DNA from 2 places in the Microvirgula sp. AG722 genome. Region 1 is predicted to be linked to the other one. Evidence: predicted binding sites of a transcription regulator. Region 1 holds the regulator's gene; the other holds the start of a gene.
What was found. Region 1 encodes sigma-54, which starts transcription at its own class of promoters, with help from an activator protein. Its sites were predicted from a motif close to CTGGCACGCTTCATGCTT; they were not measured.
Positions count from the first base shown of each region.

Region 2: glnA (type I glutamate--ammonia ligase) is a predicted target of sigma-54. The motif match lies at 1,457-1,474, and genes of this name have one in related genera.

Region 1 covers NZ_QLTJ01000004.1:31,730-35,897, reverse strand. Annotated here, with positions in the region: gene lptA (lipopolysaccharide transport periplasmic protein LptA) at 1-562, shown strand, start outside; gene lptC (LPS export ABC transporter periplasmic protein LptC) at 1-15, shown strand, start outside; gene lptB (LPS export ABC transporter ATP-binding protein) at 559-1,293, shown strand; gene DFO50_RS07925 (RNA polymerase factor sigma-54) at 1,303-2,748, shown strand; gene hpf (ribosome hibernation-promoting factor, HPF/YfiA family) at 2,819-3,157, shown strand; gene ptsN (PTS IIA-like nitrogen regulatory protein PtsN) at 3,423-3,890, shown strand; gene hprK (HPr(Ser) kinase/phosphatase) at 3,883-4,168, shown strand, end outside.
Region 2 covers NZ_QLTJ01000002.1:404,859-409,026, forward strand. Annotated here, with positions in the region: gene aroE (shikimate dehydrogenase) at 1-726, opposite strand, end outside; gene DFO50_RS05475 (rhodanese-like domain-containing protein) at 775-1,224, opposite strand; gene glnA (type I glutamate--ammonia ligase) at 1,553-2,971, shown strand; gene DFO50_RS05485 (hypothetical protein) at 3,223-3,495, shown strand; gene glnL (nitrogen regulation protein NR(II)) at 3,568-4,168, shown strand, end outside.

The DNA of each region.
Region 1 (4,168 bases):
CCGAAATCCGAATAATTCCTTCCGCCTCGCCGCAGGTGCCCTGATCGTCTGCAGCGCCCTCGCCGCCCATGCCGAAAAGGCCGACCGCAGCAAACCGATCAATATCGAAGCCGACCAGGCCAGTCTCGACCAGCAGAAGGGCGTGACCGTCTACGAAGGCAATGTGATCCTGACCCAGGGCACATCGAAGCTGACCGCCGCCAAACTGACGGTGAACCAGGACAAGGCCGGCAACCAGTACGGCACCGCCATCGGCAACCCGGCCACCTTCCGCCAGCGCCTCGACCCTGACAGCGACGGCAAGGTCGAGTGGATCAACGGCAAGGGCCAGCGCATTGACTACGACAACGCCAAGCAACTGGTTACAATCTATGACAACGGCAGAGTTCAGCGCGGTGGCGACGTCGTCACCGGCAATGTGATCATCTACGACGGCAAGACCCAGCAATTCCAGGCCACCGGCACCCGCAGCGATGCCCATGGCCAGGCAATGAAGGGCGGCAAGGGCCGTGTCACCGTGGTGATCCAGCCGCGTGAAAAGAAGGAAGGCGCCAATAAATGACGCAAGCCACCAGTCGCCTCAGCGTCCGCCACCTGCAGAAGCGCTACAAGAAGCGCACGGTGGTCCAGGACGTCTCGCTGGAAATCAACAGCGGCGAGGTCGTCGGTCTGCTCGGTCCGAACGGCGCCGGCAAGACCACCAGTTTCTACATGATCGTCGGCCTGGTGCCGGCCGATGCCGGCGACATCCATATCGACGATATCGATGCCAGCCATCTGGCCATCCACCAGCGTGCCCGGCTCGGCATCGGCTATCTGCCGCAGGAAGCCTCGATCTTCCGCAAGCTCACGGTCGAGGAAAACATTCTCGCCGTGCTTGAGCTGACCGGACTGAAAGGGGCGAAGATCCAGGAAGAACTGGAGCTGCTGCTCGACGATCTGAACATCGCCCACCTGCGCGACAACCCGGCGCTGTCGCTGTCCGGCGGCGAGCGCCGCCGGGTGGAAATCGCCCGCGCGCTGGCCATGCGCCCGCGTTTCATCCTGCTGGACGAACCGTTTGCCGGCGTTGACCCGATTGCCGTCATCGATATCCAGAAGATCATCTCCTACCTGAAGGAGCGCGGCATCGGCGTACTGATCACCGATCACAATGTTCGCGAAACCCTGCGCATCTGCGATCGGGCTTACATTATCAATGCCGGCAGCGTACTTGCCGCCGGCAAGCCCCAGGCGCTGGTCGAGGACGAAAATGTCCGCCGCGTCTACCTGGGCGAGCATTTCCACCTCTAGACAGCGGCCATGAAGCAAAGCCTCCAGCTCAAGCTGGGTCAGCAACTGACCCTTACGCCCCAACTGCAACAGTCGATCCGGCTGCTGCAGCTCTCGACGCTGGACTTGCAACAGGAAGTGGAACAGTTCATCGCCGACAATCCGCTGCTGGAGCGCGACGAGGGCCGTGACGAAAACGGCGCGGAAGTCAGCGATGCCGGCGAGATTGCCATCAACGGCCATGACGAGCCGCGTGAGCCACCGCAGCAGCAGGACGGGGCCGGCGGCAACGACGACAGCGCCACCGACCTGAACCTGGTCAACGACTGGTCCAGCTACGGCCGCAACGGCAGCGACGAAGACGACGACTGGGACCCGCACCAGAACCTGACCCGGGCCACCACGCTGCGCGAGCATCTGCTGGCGCAGCTGGCCGAGCTGCCGCTGTCGGTCCGCGACCGGGCAATGGCGATGGTCATCATCGAGGAACTGGACGACGACGGCTACCTGCCCTGCCCGCTGGAAGAGCTTGCCGTCCATCTGCCGGCGGAACTGGAGATCGATCCCGACGAGCTGACCGTGGCGCTGACCCTGGTCCAGCAGTTCGAGCCGGCCGGTGTCGCCTCGCGCGATCTGACCGAATCGCTGCTGCTGCAACTGGCGGCCCGGCCCGAGTCGCCGGCCAGGCCGCTGGCGCAGGACATCGTCCGCCACCACCTGCCGCTGCTCGCCAACCGCGACTTCACCCGGCTGCGCCGCGCCACCGGCGCCGACGACGAATCGATCCGGCAGGCCCAGGCGCTGATCGCCTCGCTGAACCCGCGTCCGGCCGCCGGTTTCGGCAGCGGCGACACCCACTACGTAATGGCCGACGTGCTGGTCCGTCGCGATCGCAACGGAATCTGGCTGCCCCTCTTGAATCCTGCGACTCAGCCCAAATTGAAAGTAAATCAGCTGTACGCGCAGATGCTCAGCCGGCACCGCGGCGAGGCCGGACAATTGTCCGGCCGGCTGCAGGAAGCCAAGTGGCTGATCCGCAACATCGAACAGCGGGCCGACACTATACTCAGGGTGTCGCAGGTCATCGTCGAGCGACAGCAGGCGTTCTTTGATCAGGGTGAAGTCGCAATGCGCCCCATGGTGCTGCGCGACGTCGCCGACGAATTGGGATTGCACGAGTCGACCATCTCCCGCGTGACCAGCAGCAAGTATCTGATCTGTCCGCGTGGCGTGTTCGAACTCAAGTACTTCTTCGGCACGGCGCTGGACACCGATTCCGGCGGCGAATGCTCGGCTACCGCCATCAAGGCGCGGTTGCGCAAGCTGATTGCCGACGAAGACCCGCACAAACCGCTGTCGGACAGCGTGCTGGCCGAACGGCTCGGTGACGAGGGCATCCAGGTTGCCCGCCGCACCGTCGCCAAGTATCGCGAGGCATTGCTGATACCACCGGTAAACCAGCGGAAAACGATTTAACGCGCGTCAAGGCGCGCCCCCTGCGTATCCAGCAACATGGATACGCCAGCCCACCAGAAGGAGTTAGGGTATGAACCTGAACATCACCGGCGTCCATCTCGAAGTCACTCCGAGCCTGCGCGACTACCTGTCGGAAAAAATCGACCGCATCACCCGCCACGTCGATAACGTCATTGCCGTCAACGTCGCCCTCTCGGTCGAGAAACTCGACCAGAAAGTGACGGTCGACGTTCACCTGAAGGGCAAGGACATCCACGTCGAGGAAGTCGCAGCCGACATGTATGCGGCCATCGACCTGGTTGCAGACAAGCTGGACAGACAGGTGCTGAAGCACAAGGAGAAGAGTACGGATCACTTCTCGGACAAGGCGCACAAGGCACAGGAGCTGTCCGCCGGCTCCGAAGCCTGAGCCTGAAGAAGACTCACAAGGGCAAGCGCCCGCGGTCGTCGTGCCGCTGGCTCAGGCCTGACTGAAAGGGGGGGACTGCCGGAAACGGCAGTCCCCCCGTTTGATTGCGGGCCCTCGCGCCCGGAGGGGTGCCGGCACAGGCATTCCGCTGCCGGTCCGCCCTTTGCTGGTGCAGACCGGCCGGGGTGCCCACTAATGCGGCAGACGCTCCCGCCGTAACCGGCTAGAATGGCCCCGTTTTGATTACTCGTACTCGTTGACGACCATGAGTCTGATCGCAAAGATCCTGCCCAGCACCGACCACCTGCTCGTCGATCTCGACGTCAGCAGCAAGAAACGCGTGTTCGAGCATGTCGGCATCCTGTTCGAGAACGCCTACGGCATTGCCCGCAGCACCGTTTTCGACAGCCTGTTCGCCCGGGAAAAACTCGGCTCCACCGGACTCGGTCACGGGGTTGCCATCCCGCACGGTCGCGCCAAGGGGCTCAAGGACGTCGCCGGCTGCTTCATCCGCCTGAAATCCCCGATTCCGTTCGACTCGCCCGATGGCAAGCCGGTCAGCCTGCTGTTCGTGCTGCTGGTGCCCGAGCAGGCAACCGACCTGCATCTGCAGGTACTGTCGGAACTCGCACAGATGTTCAGCCGCCGCCAGCTGCGCGAAGCGCTGGCCGCCGCACCGGATGCCCAGACCCTGTTCCAGCTTCTGACCACCCAGCAGGACAGCCATGCCTAGCATCACGGTCAGGAAGCTTTATCAGGACAACCGGCAGAAACTCAATCTGAACTGGGTCGCCGGCTCGTCCGGCATCGACAACCTGATCGGCACCGACGACCAGCGGCCAACCCTGGCCCTGGTCGGCCACCTGAACCTGATCCACCCGAACAGCCTGCAGGTGCTCGGCGTCGCCGAATGCGACTACCTGAACCAGCTGGGACAGGACGCGGCCCGCGAAGCGCTGGAGCAGCTGTTCCGGCTGCCGATGTCGGCCATCATCGTCGCCAACGGCCAGC
Region 2 (4,168 bases), on a different contig from region 1:
GCCCAGTCCGTCGGACAGCATGCCGGCCCGTTCGGCCTGCGCCCGCGCCAGGAACGGCGTCAGGCCCTTGCCGTACACCATGTCGTAGACCAGCTCGCTGTCGGTCAGCACCCCGTCCGGCAGCGGCGGCAGCGCGCCGCTGAGACCGGCCGACGTGCCGTTGATGACGATGTCGAAGTGGCGTCCGGCCAGTTGCTCGTACGCACAGACCTCGATCCGGCCCCAGCCGGCGAAGTCGGCCGCAACCTGCTGCGCCTTGTCCAGCGTGCGGTTGACCAGGGTGACGCTGGCCGGCTTCTGCTCCAGCAGCGGCAGCAGCACGCCGCGCACGGCGCCGCCGGCGCCCAGCACCAGCACATTCTTGCCGGCGATGGCGACATCGAGGTTGACGGTGATGTCACGGGTCAGGCCGATACCGTCGGTATTGTCGCCATGGACCTCGCCATCGCGGAAAGTCAGCGTATTGACGGCCCCGGCCGCACGGGCACGCTCGGTCAGGTGCTGCCGCGCCAGCTCATGCGCTTCGAGCTTGAACGGCAGGGTCACGTTCAGTCCGTGGCCGCCGCCGGCGACAAAATCGCGCACGCTGGCGGCAAAGCCGTCCAGCGGCGCCAGCAGGCGTTCATAGGCCAGCGGCACTCCCTGCAGGCGGGCGAACTCGAGGTGGATGTACGGCGACTGGCTGTGCGCAATCGGGTTGCCGATAACGGCGTAGCGTTGGGTCATGATGGTCACTATCGCAAAGGGAAATTCGGAATTCGGTCGCGGGGCGGCTCAGCCCTGCCGCCATGGCAGGCCGCTGACACGCCAGCCGCCAAGGCGGTTGCGCTGGCCCTGCCCGTCGAGCGGGCCCTCGAAGCCGTCGAGGATGTTGTAGGCCTGGTAGCCCAGCCCGGCCGCCAGCGTGGCGGCGGCCACCGAGCGGACCCCGCTGCGGCACAGGAACAGGACCGGCAGGTCTTTCGCCACCGCCGCTTCGAGCTGGCCGGCAAAGGCCGGATTGGGCTGCATGCCGGGCCAGGTCCTGAATTCGATGCCGGTCGCGGACGGCGGCATGCCGACAAAGCTCCACTCGGCAGCGCTGCGCACGTCGACCAGGCGCGCGGCGCCCAGTTCGACCAGTCGCCAGGCCTCCGCCGGGGTCACCTCACCGGCATAGGCGCTGCCCGCTTCGCGTCCGCGTGTCGCGGCCCGGGCCAGAATTGTGTCAATTGTGTCGTCCATCGCGAAGCCAGCAAGCCGGGTGTCATGTTCGGGCGATTATAGTAGCAGCGAATGCACGGACAATGACAAGGCTTGTCCGGCAGTCGCCGGACGGTCCAAACCGGTGCATGCCCGTCAGCAATGCACCGGTTTTGTGCCACCGCACGGCAAATTGCACGCTTATGGTGCATCATGCCGTTGAGCGAGCCGGACGGGACGGCGTCCAGTCCCCGGGAATGCCGCGACAGCGGGCATGGCACAGTTTCTGCTATGTTTTCTGCCAGCTATCCGGTGCGCCCGGACCTCAACTTGAACGACTCGTAACACCTGAACACTTTGGGAGATTTGTATGGCGGCTGCCGACGTTAAGAAACTGATCGAGGATAACGACGTAAAGTTCGTTGACCTGCGCTTTACCGACACCAAGGGCAAGGAACAGCACGTCACCATCCCGGCGCACGTCCTGACCGAAGATGCCGAAGCCTGGTTCGAGCACGGCCATGCGTTCGATGGCTCGTCCATCGCCGGCTGGAAGGGTATCCAGGCCTCCGACATGCTGCTGATCGCCGACCCGGCGACGGCCTTCATCGACCCGTTCTACGACGAACCGACGGTGTTCATGACCTGCGACGTGGTCGATCCGGCCGACGGCAAGGGCTACGACCGCTGCCCGCGTTCGATCGCCAAGCGCGCTGAAGCCTACCTGAAGGCCAGCGGCATCGGCGATGTCGCCTTCTTCGGTCCGGAACCGGAATTCTTCGTGTTCGACAGCATCACCTGGCACGCCGACATGTCCGGCTGCCACGTGAAGATCAACTCGGAAGAAGCCGCCTGGTCGTCCGCCGATCCGCTCGACGGCGCCAACACCGGCCACCGTCCGCGCGTCAAGGGCGGCTACTTCCCGGTCCCGCCGGTCGACAGCTTCCAGGACATGCGCTCGCAAATGTGCCTGGTGCTGGAAGAACTCGGCGTGCCGGTCGAAGTGCACCACCACGAAGTGGCGACCGCCGGCCAGTGTGAAATCGGCACCCGCTTCAGCACGCTGACCCAGCGCGCCGACTGGACCCAGATCACCAAGTACGTGGTGCAGAACGTCGCCCACAGCTTCGGCAAGACCGCCACCTTCATGCCGAAGCCGATCTGCGGCGACAACGGCTCGGGCATGCACGTTCACCAGTCGATCTGGAAAGACGGCGTGAACCTGTTCGCCGGTGACGGCTATGCCGGCCTGTCCGACTTCGCGCTGTACTACATCGGCGGCATCATCAAGCACGCCAAGGCGCTGAACGCGATCACCAACCCGGGCACCAACTCGTACAAGCGCCTCGTGCCGCATTACGAAGCCCCGGTGAAGCTCGCCTACTCGGCCCGCAACCGTTCGGCCTCGATCCGCATTCCGCACGTGGCCAGCCCGAAGGCCCGCCGCATCGAAGCGCGCTTCCCGGACCCTTCGGCCAACCCGTACCTGTGCTTCGCCGCGCTGATGATGGCCGGCCTGGACGGCGTGCAGAACAAGATCCACCCGGGCGAACCGGCCAGCAAGAACCTGTACGACCTGCCGCCGGAAGAAGACAAGCTGATCCCGACCGTCTGCGCGTCGCTGGACGAAGCGCTGGGCGAGCTCGACAAGGACCGCGACTTCCTGACCCGTGGCGGCGTGTTCAGCAACGAGTGGATCGATGCCTTCATCGAACTCAAGATGCAGGAAGTCAACCGCATCCGCATGACGCCGCACCCGGTCGAGTTCGACGAGTACTACAGCCTGTAAGGGCCTGGCAGGGCGGGCACCGGAACACCGGGAGCCCGCCCGGCTGATACGGGGGACTGTCACACGACAGTCCCCCGGTTTTTTTGCACGGCCGGGCACCGACGTTCACCGTGGCGCGGTGCACGCCGGCTGACAGGATCTGCCCCGCTTCCGTCCCCGCCGCCGCGGGGAAACCCCGCTTCGCCCGTCCGTTCGACGTGGTCACTTTTTTCAGCCTTTTCCGACCCGGTCGATGGCGTATCATCGGCAGCATGACTCTGCGCCCCGCCCTTCCGCTGCTGGCTGCGCTGCTGGCGCTGCCGGTAACCGCCGCGCCCGTGCCGGTGGACGGCACGACACCATACCCGACGCCGCCCGACATCCGGCTCTCGCGCCCGGTGCCGACCGCGCCGTATGCGCCGCCGTCCCGCTTCGGCACCATCGCACCGATCCCGCCAGCGAGTGATCGCCAGCCGGCACCGGTACGCGATATCGACATGGACATCCGGCCCGCGCCGCGCCGTCTGCCCGACCGTCCGCGCTGAGCCCGGCACGGGTGCCGGCCACATGGCAGGCATTTTGCTTTATCGTCGTTATTCATTCCCTTTTGGCTGCCGATGCCCGATTCCGTTTTCGCCGGTCTTGCCCTGCTCGACACGGCGGTCCTCGCCGTCAACCGCGAGGGCGCCATCCTCCACGCCAACCCGGCAGCCGAAAACCTGCTGGCGCTGGGCAGTCGCGAACTGGTCCGCCACACCCTGTCGAGCCTGTTCGTCAATGCCCAGCCGCTGATGCGCGGCCTGGCCACCGCCGTCGACAACGATGTCAGTTTCACCGAACACGATCTGACGCTGGACACCACCAACCAGCTGCACCTGCACCTGTACTGCTCGCTGACGCCGATCGACGCCAACGGCGCGGCGGCGCTGCTGGAGCTGCGGCCGATCGACCAGCAGATCCGCATCGCCAACGAGGAACGCCTGCTGATCCAGCAGCAGGCGAACCGCGAGCTGATCCGCAATCTCGCCCACGAGATCAAGAACCCGCTTGGCGGCATCCGGGGTGCCGCGCAGTTGCTGGCACTGGAACTCGATGACCGCCCGGACCTGACCGAGTACCTCGATGTCATCCGCAACGAGGCGTTGCGCCTGCAATCGCTGGTCGACCGCCTGCTGGCGCCGAACCGGCGCCATGTGCAGGACGACGTCAATATCCACG